3 regions of the Bradyrhizobium sp. F1.4.3 genome follow, and region 3 is predicted to be linked to each of the others. Evidence: predicted binding sites of a transcription regulator. Region 3 holds the regulator's gene; each other region holds the start of a gene.
The links. Region 3 encodes LexA, which represses DNA repair genes until DNA is damaged. Its sites were predicted from a motif close to TGTTCNNNNTGTGTTCNG; they were not measured.
Positions count from the first base shown of each region.

Region 1: ABIB73_RS26715 (PA0069 family radical SAM protein) is a predicted target of LexA. The motif match lies at 2,492-2,509, and genes of this name have one in related genera.
Region 2: ABIB73_RS28730 (ribonuclease T2 family protein) is a predicted target of LexA. The motif match lies at 1,550-1,567, and genes of this name have one in related genera.

Region 1 covers NZ_JBEPRN010000012.1:179,475-184,005, forward strand. The annotation lists gene ABIB73_RS26705 (glycosyltransferase family 39 protein) at 1-287, opposite strand, end outside; gene rnhB (ribonuclease HII) at 387-1,220, opposite strand; gene ABIB73_RS26715 (PA0069 family radical SAM protein) at 1,295-2,470, opposite strand; gene ABIB73_RS26720 (phosphoketolase family protein) at 2,681-4,531, shown strand, end outside.
Region 2 covers NZ_JBEPRN010000014.1:159,996-164,526, reverse strand. The annotation lists gene ABIB73_RS28735 (23S rRNA (adenine(2030)-N(6))-methyltransferase RlmJ) at 1-605, opposite strand, end outside; gene ABIB73_RS28730 (ribonuclease T2 family protein) at 799-1,503, opposite strand; gene ABIB73_RS28725 (hypothetical protein) at 1,609-2,073, opposite strand; gene ABIB73_RS28720 (hypothetical protein) at 2,256-2,549, shown strand; gene ABIB73_RS28715 (DUF3617 domain-containing protein) at 2,604-3,134, shown strand; gene ABIB73_RS28710 (ATP-binding protein) at 3,291-4,531, opposite strand, start outside.
Region 3 covers NZ_JBEPRN010000001.1:513,219-517,749, reverse strand. The annotation lists gene ABIB73_RS02615 (ComEC/Rec2 family competence protein) at 1-574, shown strand, start outside; gene ABIB73_RS02610 (GAF domain-containing protein) at 584-1,519, opposite strand; gene ABIB73_RS02605 (hypothetical protein) at 1,714-2,148, opposite strand; gene ABIB73_RS02600 (hypothetical protein) at 2,341-2,544, opposite strand; gene lexA (transcriptional repressor LexA) at 2,734-3,435, opposite strand; gene ABIB73_RS02590 (molybdopterin molybdotransferase MoeA) at 3,612-4,531, opposite strand, start outside.

The DNA of each region.
Region 1 (4,531 bases), on a different contig from region 3:
AAGGTCGCGATCTCGCAGAGCTCGGCCAGGACGTAGACGCCGAACATGTGGCCACCGGCGGCGCGATAGGCGATGTCGGCGAGCCAGATCGGCAAGGGCGGGCCGAGATCGGTGCCGACCTGGTACTCGCGACCGAAAGCCAAGAGGGTCGCGAGGCTGCCGGGAGGGCTGCGGTAGAACACGAGTGCCACGAACAACCACATCGCGGCCTGCAACAGCACGGCGATCCACACGATCAGCCGCGGCCGGGCGCGAATGAGCTCGATGACCAGGGAGGTAAACCGCATGCAACGTCCGCAAGATGCAGCCAACCCGTCCAGCCGGCCCTATTCGCTCAGGAGTGTTTTGATAAAGGTCGCTGCGCGTCGTGGCAACGACAGTCTGGTCTAGAGGCCCGCTGAAGCATCGATTTCGACGGCCGTCTCCACCTGCACGTCGACCTCGGCGACAGCAAACAAGTCCCGCACCGGCTCGACCGTCCAGGGCATGTGCTTGGCGCGAGCGGCAGCAACCGGGGCGAAGAAGCTGCGGTGGTGGATGGAGGGGCCGAGACGGTCGAGCGCGTCGAGATGGTCCGGGACGGCGTAGCCCTTGTGCTGTTCGAAACCATAGCCCGGGCAGTCCTGCGCCAGCGCGCACATCAGCCGGTCGCGCGTCACCTTGGCGACGATCGAGGCTGCGGCTATCGACAGCACGATGCCGTCACCGCCGATCACGGCCTCGCAGTCGCACGCCGTGTCCAGCCGGTCACGGCCGTCGACGAAGACGTGCCTGGGCGACTCGGGCAGCGCCACCACCGCGCGCTTCAGCGCCCACAGCGATGCGCGCAGGATGTTGTCGCGGTCGATCCGGGAGCGGGAGGCAACAACGACCGAGACCTGCGCGGTCGCGCAGATCTTGTCGAACAGCCTTTCACGCTGCTCTGCGGTCAACCGCTTGGAATCGTCGATGCCGCGCGGAATGCGGTCGGAATCGAGGATCACGGCAGCTGCCACCACGGGGCCCGCAAGTGGCCCGCGGCCGGCCTCGTCGCAGCCTGCGACCGGCCAGATCCCGCGCTTGATCAGCGCGCGCTCACGGCGGAAGGTCGGCGAAGCGACGGCGATGATGCCCTTGCCGGCAGCGGCCTTGCCAGACTCCGCCTTGCCGGCTGTGGCCTTCGCAGCCTTTTGAGGCGCGGCCTTTTTGGCCGGCTTGCTGGCGGACTTGTCCCGAATCATAGGCGGGATCGTGCGCAAGCGGTCCGGGATGCGCAACCGGGAACTCCGGACAATTCCCGTTATTCAGCGACTCGTCAAAACAAACTGAGCTGATCACCGTTCCGCTTCGGCCTGGCAAAATGATCCGTCGTCAGTTTTGCGCGCCGCTTGTTGATCCCGAGCCTGTCGCAAGCGATCTCGAAGCGGCGGCCGATGGTCCAGGCCATCGGGCCGGTGCCCTTCATGCGCTCACCCCATTTCGCGTCATAGTCGCGCCCGCCGCGCATGTCGCGGATCAGCGTGAAGACGTGGCGATAGCGGTCCGGATAGTTCGCCATCAGCCATTCGCGGAAGAGATCGCGCACCTCAAGTGGCAGCCGCAGCAGCACGTAGGACGCTTCCTTGACGCCGGCATGGGCCGCTGCATCCAGGATGCGCTCGATCTCGGAATCGTTCAGCGCGGGGATGACGGGCGCGACCATGACGGTGGTCGGGATGCCGGCATCCGAGAGCTGTTTGAGCGCCTCCAGCCGCTTCGGCGGCGTCGACGCCCGCGGCTCCATGGTGCGCGCCAGTTTCGGATCAAGCGAGGTGACGGAGATCGCGACCTTGGCGAGGTTGCGTTTGGCCATGCGTGCGAGAATGTCGATGTCGCGGGTCACCAGCGCCGATTTGGTGACGATACCGACGGGATGGCTGGTGCGCTCCAGCACCTCCAGAATGCCGCGCATGATTTTGCGCTCGCGCTCGATCGGCTGATAGGGATCGGTGTTGGTGCCGATCGCGATCATCCGCGGCTCGTAGCCGGACGCGGCGAGCTCCTTCTCGAGCAGTGCAGGCGCCTCGGGCTTGGCGAACAGCTTCGACTCGAAGTCGAGCCCCGGCGACAGGCCTAGATAGGCATGCGTCGGCCGTGCGAAGCAATAGACGCAGCCGTGCTCGCAACCGCGATAGGGATTGATCGAACGGTCGAAGCCGATATCGGGGGAGTCGTTGCGGGTGATCACCTTGCGTGAGGTGTCGACCGCAACAATGGTCTTGAACGGCGGCAGCTCCTCCAGGCTCTGCCAGCCGTCGTCGAAGGCGACGCGCGCCTCGGCTTCAAAGCGGCCGCTGGCATTGGATTGGGCGCCTCGCCCTCGCCTGCGCTGGCGATCGATCGCGACCGCCAGCTCAGGAAAGTCGGCAGGGATATCTGAAAGCGCACCCGCCGGCTCGGAGGGCGCCGTGACCGGCGGGTGCTTGAGAGCATGAGAGGATGCTGGACTCATGAAGCCAACATAGCACGCCAAAGGAACAAATCAAGAACACAAACAAAAAACGTGAAAACAACCCCATGCAAAGTAGAGCTGCCCAAACTTCGCGCGCGTTCCTTTGACTTCACGCAACACCGGCGTCGCCGCGAACCCGTTTGATCCCGCCGAAGGATCGATCGCCCCCGAACACCGTTGGTGACGATCCCGGTGAAGGTCGGCAGGAACATGACAAATCAACGACAATCGGGCGCCGCGAGCAGTGAACTCGATCTCCTCGATCGCTACTGGCGTGCCGCCAACTATCTGTCCGTCGGGCAAATCTATCTGCTGGACAATCCGCTGCTGCGCGATGCCCTGCGGCCCGAGCACATCAAGCCGCGTCTGCTCGGCCATTGGGGTACGACGCCCGGATTGAACTTCATCTACGCCCATCTCAACCGCGTCATCCGCGCGCTGGACCTCGACATGATCTACGTCTGCGGTCCCGGCCATGGCGGCCCTGGCATGGTCGCCAACACCTATCTCGAAGGCAGCTACAGCGAGATCTATCCGAACATCGGGCGCGACGCGGATGGATTGCGCAAGCTGTTCAGGCAGTTCTCCTTCCCCGGCGGCATTCCGAGCCACGCGGCGCCGGAAACGCCGGGCTCGATCCACGAAGGCGGCGAGCTCGGCTACGCGCTGGTGCATGCCTATGGCGCGGCGTTCGACAATCCCGAACTGGTTGTCGCCTGCGTCGTCGGCGACGGCGAGGCCGAGACCGGCCCGCTCGCGGCGTCATGGCACTCGAACAAGTTCCTCAATCCCGCACATGACGGCGCGGTGCTGCCGATCCTGCATCTCAACGGCTACAAGATCGCCAACCCGACCGTGCTCGGCCGGATGCGCGACGAGGAGATCCGCGATCTCTTCCGTGGGCTTGGCCACGAGCCGCTGTTCGTCGAGGGCGACGATCCCAAATTGATGCACCGGGCCATGGCCGACGCGCTCGACGTCGCGCTCGCCAGCATCCGCTCGATCCAGCAGCACGCCCGCGACGGCCGCAAGAGCGTCGAGCGGCCGCGCTGGCCGATGATCGTGCTGCGCAGCCCGAAGGGCTGGACCGGCCCGAAGGAGGTCGACGGCAAGAAGGTCGAAGGCTTTTGGCGCGCGCATCAGGTTCCCGTCGCAAATTGCCGCGAGAATCCCGCGCATCTGAAAATTCTCGAAGACTGGATGCGCAGCTATCAGCCGGACAAGCTGTTCAACGCGAACGGCGCGCTCATGGCCGAGCTCCAGGCGCTCGCACCGGAAGGCCACCGCCGCATGGGCGCCAATCCGCATGCCAATGGCGGCTTGTTGAAGAAGGAACTGAAGCTGCCTGACTTCCGCAGCTTAGCACTCGATGTGCCGCAGCCCGGCGGTGTGACGGGAGAAGCGACGCGCGAGCTTGGAAAATTCCTGCGCGACGTCATCCGCCTCAATGCGCAAGAGCGCAACTTCCGCATCATGGGTCCGGACGAGACCGCGTCAAACCGGCTCGATGCCGTGTTCGAGGCGACCGAACGGGTCTGGATGGAGCCGACCGAGCCCTACGACGTGCACCTCGCGCAGGACGGCCGCGTCATGGAGGTCTTGAGCGAGCATCTCTGCCAGGGCTGGCTCGAAGGCTATCTGCTCACCGGCCGGCACGGCTTCTTCTCCTGCTACGAGGCCTTCATCCACATCGTCGATTCCATGTTCAACCAGCACGCCAAATGGCTGAAGGTCACCCGCCATCTGCCGTGGCGGCGCCCGATCGCCTCGCTCAACTATCTCCTGACCTCGCATGTCTGGCGCCAGGACCATAACGGCTTCAGCCATCAGGACCCCGGCTTCGTCGACCTGGTTGCCAACAAGAAGGCGGATATCGTCCGCATCTACTTCCCGCCGGACGCCAACACGCTGCTATGGATCGCCGACCACTGCCTGCGCACCTATGACCGCATCAACGTCATCGTCGCCGGCAAGCAGCCGGCGCCGCAATGGCTCTCGATGCAGGACGCGGCCAACCATTGCGACGCCGGCATCGGCATCTGGACCTGGGCCGGGTCGGAG
Region 2 (4,531 bases), on a different contig from region 3:
CTCTTCACCGGATACCAGATTACATAGATACCGGTCGGCCATTTCGCGAAAGCTGTGGAGAAGGCCTCACCAAGCCGTTCGAACTCGTCCTTCGCCTCGAAGGAGGGATCGATCAGGACGAGCCCGCGGCGCTCTTTCGGCGGCACGAAGGCCGGCAGCGCCACCCAGCCGTCGAGATCGACCACGCGGGCCTGTTCGTCGCGGCGCAGCACGTCGATCAGCGCCTTGCGCGCCTTCGGTTCGAGCTCGCAGGCGACGAGACGGTCCTGCGGCCGCATCAGGCCGCGCGCGATCAGCGGCGAGCCCGGATAGGCCTTGAGCTCGCCCTTCGGATTGAAGGCGCGGACGATGTCGAGATAGGGCTTCGTTAGCGCGACGGTTTCGTTCGAGAGGCGCGCCTGCATCAGCCGCGCGATCCCGGTCAGCCACTCACCACCGCGACGCGCCTCGTCACTGTCGAGATCGTAGAGACCGGCGCCCGCATGGGTGTCGATGACGCGGAAGGCGGCCGGCTTGTCCTGCAAATAGGTCAGGATGCGCGCCAACACGATGTGCTTGATGACATCGGCGAAGCTGCCGGCGTGAAAGGCGTGACGGTAGTTCATGGGAAGAGCACTACGCCACGTGACGGCTCGAGCAAAGAGGCAGGATCATGTGTCCCGGACGCGGTGCAGCGCGTAACGCTGCGCCGCTGAGCCGGGACCCAGCCTCTTATTTCGTGATAGGCCCCCGGATCAGCAGTGCACTCCGCCGCGCTTCGCGGCGCGTTGCACTGCATCCGGGGCACGAGAGCTTCCTCTACCCACCCCTGATCGGCGGCATCGTCAATTGGTCGCGGCGGCAGGCGCGGCGGTCAATCTCCTCGCAGCCGCGGAATTGCAAGTCCTTGCTGAGGCAGATGCGGACTTCGGAGAGCCGTGTCCGGTTGCAGGTGACCGAGATGGCGGCATTGCTCAAACCCGGATTGGCCTTGATGAAGGCCTCTTCGACCTCGGCCGGCGCCACGGTCTTGGCCTCCGACAGGTCGAGATATTCGGCCGGAATCTTGATAGCGGCGCGTGCTTTTCGGATCGTCTCGAAATAGTTGCGGTCGGTGAGCCCGGAGCAGGTGCCGTGCTTGTCCCATTCGTTGAAGATCAGGCCCGGCGCCGGCATCAGGTCGAGCATCGAGGAGACGATGTTGCGGTTCAGCCGCGGCGACGGCCGCTGGCAATATTCCGGAAAGCCGTTCTCATATTGCGGCCACAGGCCGTGCACCACGAAAGCGTAGGGCCGTCCGCCGCACTGGATTTGCGAGCGCCCGCCGCGTTCGGAAGCTTCCTCGCAGAACGAGGGCGACCAGGACAGCGACAACACATAGAAATCGAACTCGCCGGGCGCGTTCTGCCGCCTGTCTTGGGCTTTCGCGGCGCCGGCAAGCCCAACCAGCCCGGCGGCAAGGGGGAGGGCAAGGGTGAGCGAGATCATCAGGCGGGAGAACGAATGCAATCTGGAATGAAACATGGCGACGCCCCTCAACTAGACTGTGCAAAACAGCCTAGCAGGCGACAAGAACATTTCAAGAACAAATTTCAAGCGCCGATCGTCCGGCCGCGTGATCGGCCCGAATCAGGGCTTTGCGGCGCGGCAGGACGGGTTGTAGGCCCAGTTGCGGTCGAGCCCGACCACGCACCACTCGACGCCCTGACCGAAGCCGGCAAAGCCGCCGTCCTCGATGATCGAGAAGTGCACCTGGCGCACCTTGCCGTCGGTGAGCATGGCCTCGCCGGTGCAGTAGCGGCGTGGGATATTGTCGGATGCCCAGGGCCGAAACGCGGTCTCGTGAACGGCCGCGAAGCCCGTGATCTTCAACGACGAATTCCAGAACGAGCTTTCCTTCTCCCAGAACTGGGTGGCGATCGTCGGCAGTGCCTTGTCGCAATCGGCGACGCGGCCGTCATAACGCGGCCCGCTCAGCCAGAAATTCAGCTCCAGCGGATTGGCGGCCCTGGCCTCACCAAGCGACAGCGCCCCGAACATGAGGCCGAGCAGGGCGGCAAAGCGGAGCGATTTCAGGGAGGTCGAAGCGCGCATGGGCAATCCAGACAGCATGATCTGCGAAGGTCGGACGGTGCCGCGAAGGGCGGGGGAGGTCAAGTGCAGCGCGGCAACACTTGCCGACGAGTTGACCATAACGTCGCGGTAGGCGGCCTATCCGTTCTTTCCACCGCGGCGCCGGCACCGTAAACTGCCGCCAACCAATCGGAGTGACGGGAATGCGAATCATTGCGGCCGCGGGCCTTCTTGCCTTGGGTATGATGGCGAGCCAGTCGGCGCGCGCCGATATCCTTCCGGTGCCGCCCTTCAAGGGCAACGACACCGGTGGCATCATCGCCTATTCGCTGGCGACACAGGCTGATGCGCGGCAGGTCGCTGTCGATCACTGCGCGCAGTACGGCAAGGTGGTCAAGTTCCTCGCGGTGCAGGCCTATGAGGGCGGCTACATCTCGTTCGCCTGCCGCTGGGTGCCCTATGGCGCGGCCGACCGGCCGATCCGCACGCTTTACTGAGGCGTTTTTCGTAACACCAAGCTAACGCCAAGACATCTCAGCCGGGAGCCTCGTATGACGCGCAAGCTTGCTTTGCTCGGTTCGGCCGTTTGGCTCGTGTTGTCGGCAGGCAGCGCCAACGCCGACGATCTGCCGGTGCGCAAGGCCGGCCTGTGGGAATTGAAGATGGTCAGGAGCGGCTCCGCGATGCCGGAAATGACCATGCAGCACTGCACCGACGAGACAGTCGACAAGGAGATGAACAACAACGTCTCCCCGATGGCCAAGCAGATCTGCTCCAAGCAGGACATCACGAAGACGTCGACCGGTTATCTCAGCGATTCCGAGTGCAACGTCGCCGGCATGACCACGACCTCGCATGCCGAGATCGTTGGCGACTTCAATTCGGCCTATACCGTGAAGACCTCCTCGCACGCACAAGGCGGCCCGGCCGGCACGGCGGGGCGCGACACCACCATGACGCTCGAAGCGAAATGGCTGGGCGCGTGCAAGCCGGACCAGAAGCCCGGCGACATCGTGATGCCCGGCGGCTTCAAGATGAACGTGCGCGACGTCGACAAGCTGAAGGCGCTGCTGCCGAAGTAGGTGGCCACGTCGCCGGTGCGCTCCCTCGCCCCGTTCTTACGGGTTGGGGTGAGGGGCCTCTCTCCACACGCGCGCTCGTCGAGAGACCTGTACCTCCTCACCCGGATCGCAAGGGCGATCCGACCTCTCCCCGCAAGCGGGGCGAGGTAAGAGAAGCTACACCGGTATCCGCACGCTCGCCCGCAATCCGCCCATCGGGCTGTCACTGAGCGTGATGTCGCCGCCATGGGAGCGGGCGATGTCGCGGGCGATCGCGAGGCCGAGGCCCGTGCCGCCTTCGTCCTGGTTGCGGGCATTGTCCAGCCGCAGGAATGGCTTGAACACTTCTTCGCGCAGATGGGCGGGAATGCCCGGTCCGTCGTCGTCGACCGTGACGGTCAGATAGCGATGGTCGCGCTGGCCGGTGATGGCGATGGCTTTGCCGTAGCGCGCGGCATTGGTGACGAGGTTGGCGAGACAGCGCTTGAACGAGGCCGGCTTCACGGTGACCACGGGCAGGCCGTGGAAGGTGACAGTTGCGGTGTGGCCGTGGCGTTCGGCGTCGCTGCGCAGCTCCTCGAGCGCTTGCACCATGTCGGTCGGCTGGGCCTGCTCGCCGGAATCGCCGCGGGCAAAGGCGAGGTAGTCCTCCAGCATCATCGACATCTCGTCGACGTCCTTGCGCATGCCCTCCAGTTCGGGGCTTTCGCCGATCAGCGCAAGCTCGAGCTTGAAGCGGGTCAGGATGGTGCGCAGATCGTGGCTGACGCCGGCGAGCATCGCGGTGCGCTGCTCCATCGTGCGCTCGATGCGGGATTTCATCTCGAGGAAGGCCACCGCGGCGCGCCGCACCTCGCGCGCGCCCCGCGGTCTGAAGTTCGGAGCTTCGCGACCCTTGCCAAAGCTTTCCGCGGCGTCCGCCAGGCGCAGGATGGGCTTGATCTGGTTGCGCAGGAACAGCACCGCGACGATCAGCAGGATCGAGGACGTTCCGACCATCCAGAATAGAAAAATCTCCGAGTTCGAGGCATAGGCGGCGCTGCGCTGCGCGAACACGCGCATCACGGCGTCATCGAGCTGGATGCGAATCTCGACGAGGTTGGAGCGGCCGACCGTGTCGATCCAGAAGGAGCGCCCGATCTGGCGGCCGAGCTGCACCGACAGCGTCTGGTCGAGCAGCGAGAAGAACGGCTTTGGTCCGGGCGGCGGCATGTCGCCTGCGGGGAGGAAGTCCACCACGAGCCCCAGGCGCTGCTGCGCGATGCGGCGGATCAGATCGCGGTCCTTGTCCTGCGGGTAGCCCTTGTAGACGTCGATCAGCGCGGCGATGTCCTGCACCACCGCGGCCGACAAGTGACGCGTCACCGTGTTCCAGTGCCGCTCCATGAACACGAAGGCGACGACCGATTGCAGGATCA
Region 3 (4,531 bases):
GCTGTTCGTTGCGATCCTTTGGGGTTTGTCCGTCCGGCAACCCGATATCCTGATTGCCGGTGACGGGCAGAGCGTTGCGGTGAGGGGCAGGGATGGGCAGCTGCATCTGATCAGGACGAACAAGGACAGCTTTCTGCTCAAGGAGTGGCTTGCGGCCGATGCTGACTCCCGCGATGCCGGCAGCGCCTCGCTCGCCAACGACGTGTCGTGCGACGATTCAGGCTGCGTGACGCCGCTTGCCGATGGCCGCCTGGTCGCGCTGGCGCTGCGCATCGAGGCGCTGGCCGATGATTGCAGCCGCGCCGCGCTGGTGGTGACGGCCCGGCCTGCGCCGCCCGATTGTACGGCGATGGTGGTCGATCGGCAGCGTCTGGCGAGCCAGGGCGCGCTGGCGCTGACGCGGCGCGGCGACGGCTTTGCGGTTCAGGCGGTGAAGGCCAGGGGCGCAGATCGTCCCTGGTCACCGGCTACCGCCGGCGCGGGGGATTTCGACACGAGTCTTGCGCCGAAAGCGGTCGCGCCCCGCAACCGGGACGCTACGCCTGCGGAAGCCGATTTGCAGGCCGAGGATTGAGCGGACTGACTAAAGGTACCAGGCCAGCACGGCTTCGAGCCTTGCGCCGTCGATCACTGGCAGGACCACCATCCGGCTCAGTCCGGCCGCGCAAGCCTCCACGGCTGATCCGTCATGCGCAAGATCATCGTTGAGCGCGGGTATACCGGTGGCCCAGGCCCCGCCGATGCTGCCTTCGCCCCTGGCGATGGATTTGGTCGCATAGAGCGCGGCGAGGTCGGTCTGCGCACTGCAATCGCCGGCGCGAAACACCAGCGCCGAACGGGCCTCGTTCGGGACCCAGGTCTCGACGCGGCGCGCAATCGGCGTGGCTTGGGCGGAGAGGAATGTCAGGACCCAAGTCTGGTTGGTGCCGGTCCGGTAGGGCACGCCGACGCCGAGATTGATCCCGACCTTGGCGGCGTCCTCCCAGCGCAGAAAACTCTTTGCATCGTGCAGATCCCTGATGATCAGCGGCAGGCCCGCTTTCCAGGTGCGTCCGGGCAGGCCGAAGCCGCGGGGAAATTTGGTGTGGCGGGAGTTGAACTCGAAGATGTCGGCGCTGCCGTAATAGCCGTCGACGAGCCCCATCTCGTGCGAGACCTCGGCATCGTTGTGCCAGAGCTCGATCGCGCCGACATGCGCCTCGTCGCCGCCGCAGAGCAGCACCATGACGGCTTGCAAAAATTCGCCGGCAAACACCGGCACGGCCACGCCGCAGGTCAAGCCGGCCTTGAGAGCCTGATCGGTCCGCATGAAATAGGAGTTGGCGAATTTGGTGAGGATCACCGGGTGGCCGCTGGCCCATGCCTTGCCGGGAAGCCCCTGGTCATATCCGAAGCGGAGGTTCTCGCTCGCGGCCTTGAATGCGGACAGGCCTTCGCTGTAGAGGCCGCCGCCAAACTCCAGCCGCACGCGCGTCCGGTCAGGCACCCAGAGTTCAACGACGCGAATGAAGGTTTTCATCGAGCGTGTCCGCCGCCTCAAGCCGCGAACAGCATCGGCCATTTGGCAGCGGAGCGGACGTTCAAAATTCAGGCAGGGCAGCGCAAACTTCGTGCGGCGGGAGATAAAGAGACGCAAACCACTCCATCTCGCCGGCCTCGGCCGGCGATGGACATTTCAATCCTCGCCCCAGCCATGGCCGGGGGAAGGCTGCGTCAGCCGATCGGCAGGCGGGTGATCGTTGGCTGCCTGTCGGCGGTGATCTGCGGCTTGTGCTCGCGTTCGCCGACCGGCTGGGTTACCGGCAATTGCAGCACGGTTGCGCGCTGGCCTTCGACGAGCTGAGTCACCAGCACGTATTTGCCGTCGGGGAATTCGATCGCGTCATGATGGCGATCGGGAATGTGCGGATCGACCTTGCCGAACTTGCCGACGCGGGAGTTGATGGTGCGCGTCCAGATCCAGCGATTGTCGTAGCGGACGCTGTCGGCGAAGGCGAGCTCCGTTCCCGGCAGCAGGCAGACCGCGACGGACATGTCGGCTTCGGAGGCGAAGCCGCGCGTCGAGGTGCCGCGGAAGGTCGTCGTGACGATCGTCTCGCCGACTTCTGCGGGACGCGTCGCGACGGCATGAAGGCTATAGTCACACATCGGGTGCTCCTCATTCAGGATAGAGCACCCGCGCCTCTTCTGAGGCGCAGGCCTCTATCAGAGTGGAAGCCTGCAACCCTCTGCTTGGTTGTGGGCAAATCTGCGGCTTGGGTCCGCGAGCCACAATCACAATATCTTTTTCAAATGCACGAGGAACAATGCCTGCACTCGTGCATTTGGGGAGCTTCGACGTCAGCGGCCAGCAGGCGCCGACCAACCCGAATATTGCCAGGCCGGCTGCGACGGCCGTTCAACCGCATTGCGGGCATCGCGGAATTGCTCGCTCGTCGCCTGCGGTGCCTTGCGGGCATGGTGCTGCGACTGTGCGGCGAAGGCTTGCGACGCTGATGCTGCGATCAGCGCCACCGTGACTGTGCTCAGAATGATCTTGCGCATGGTTGTCTCCTCGGTCTCTCAAAGGCCTGCGAAGCGATGGATGCTTCGTGCGGCGTGCCGAGGATGTAGCGCCGGAGAGGGGGCCGGATAATCTGTGCAAAACCAGAAAGACTATCCAGCCGGAGCGGACAATCGTCCGCTCCAATCGTGAACGCGCGGCCGCCAGCCAAGCGGCCGAGCGCAATAGGCTTAATACTTCCGGTAAAGCCCGATCAGCTTGCCCTGAATTTTCACCCGGTTGGGCGGCAGGATGCGCACCTCATAGGCGGCGTTCGCCGGCTCGAGCGCGATCGAGGCGCCACGGCGGCGGAAGCGCTTCAAGGTTGCTTCCTCGTCGTCGATCAGCGCCACCACGATGTCGCCGGTATCGGCGGTCTCGTTGCGCTGGATCAGCGCCATGTCGCCGTCGAGGATGCCGGCCTCGACCATCGAATCACCGCGCACTTCGAGCGCGTAGTGTTCGCCCGAGCCGAGCATGTCAGGCGGTACGCTGATGGTATGGCTGCGGGTCTGCAAGGCCTCGATCGGCGTACCGGCCGCGATACGGCCCATCACCGGCACCGCGACGGGACGTTCGCCGTCGTCCGCGGGCCCGCTGGAGCTGGCGCGCACCTTGCCGAGGTTGCCTTCGATGACGCTCGGGGTGAAGCCGCGGCGGCTGCCGGCGGCGGCCTGGAGCTCGGGCAGCTTGATCACCTCGATGGCGCGGGCGCGGTTGGGCAGGCGCCGGATGAAGCCGCGCTCCTCGAGCGCGGTGATCAGGCGATGGATGCCCGATTTCGAGCGCAGATCGAGCGCGTCCTTCATCTCGTCGAAAGAGGGCGGCACGCCGCTTTCCTTCAAGCGTTCGCTGATGAACCGCAGAAGCTCGTATTGTTTGCGCGTTAGCATCTCGATCAAAATCCCCCGGTTGATGTCGTTCGGTTCCGAGACGTTCAATTCAGCGGCGAGCCGCTAGATGCTCGAAACAAATCATGAACGGACACTATATGTTCGATATGTGTTCCGCAACTGCTTAATTTACCGTGAACGCCGCAAAGTTCAGGGAACGCATGTGGTCCAGACGTTCAGGCGGGGAGCCGCAACACCTCGCAGGGCGAGCCTGTTTCAGCCTTCGGTGCAAACGGCGCGCGCACGAGAAGTGCCTGTGCCGCAGCGAGATTCGCGAGCAGCGAGGAATCCTGATGATTGACCGGAAGGGCGACGAGCGTGCCGTCGTCGCGCACCTCGAGACGCGCGCGAAGATAATCCTCGCGCTGGTCATTGGCGCCGACATCGCGGCCGAGCACGGCGCGCTCGCGGCGATGATGAATCACTTCGCGGCCCGACAGCGCACGAATCAGCGGCACCATGAACAGGAAACCGCAAACGTAGGACGACACGGGATTGCCCGGCAGGCCGATCACCCGCATCGTGCCGAGCCGCCCGTGCATCATCGGCTTGCCCGGCCGCATCGCGATCTTCCAGAACGCCATCGAGATACCTTCGGCATTGAGCGCCGGCTGGACCAGGTCGTGGTCGCCGACCGAGGCGCCGCCGGTCGTGATCAGGATGTCGGCGCCGGTCTCGCGCGCGCGGCGGATGCCCGCCGTGGTGGCCTCCAGCGTGTCGGCGGCAACGCCGAGATCGATGGTGTCGGCGCCCTCGCGGCGGGCGAGCGCGTGCAGGGCGTAGCCGTTGGAATAGACGATCTGGCCATGACCGGGCGTGGTGCCGGGCATCACCAGTTCGTCGCCGGTGGCGAGGACCGCGACCTTCGGACGGCGGCGGACGGGAAGCTGCGGATGGTTCATGCCGGCCGCGAGCGCGAGGTCGCGTTCCGTGAGCCTGGTGCCCTTGAGCAAGAGCATGTCGCCCTCGCGAAAGTCGATGCCGGCGGGGCGGATGTGCCGTCCGCGGATGGCAGCTTCCTTGATGGTGATGCGCCTGCCGTCTGCGACCGTGTCCTCTTGGATCACGACGGCGTCGGCGCCGTCGGGAACCACGC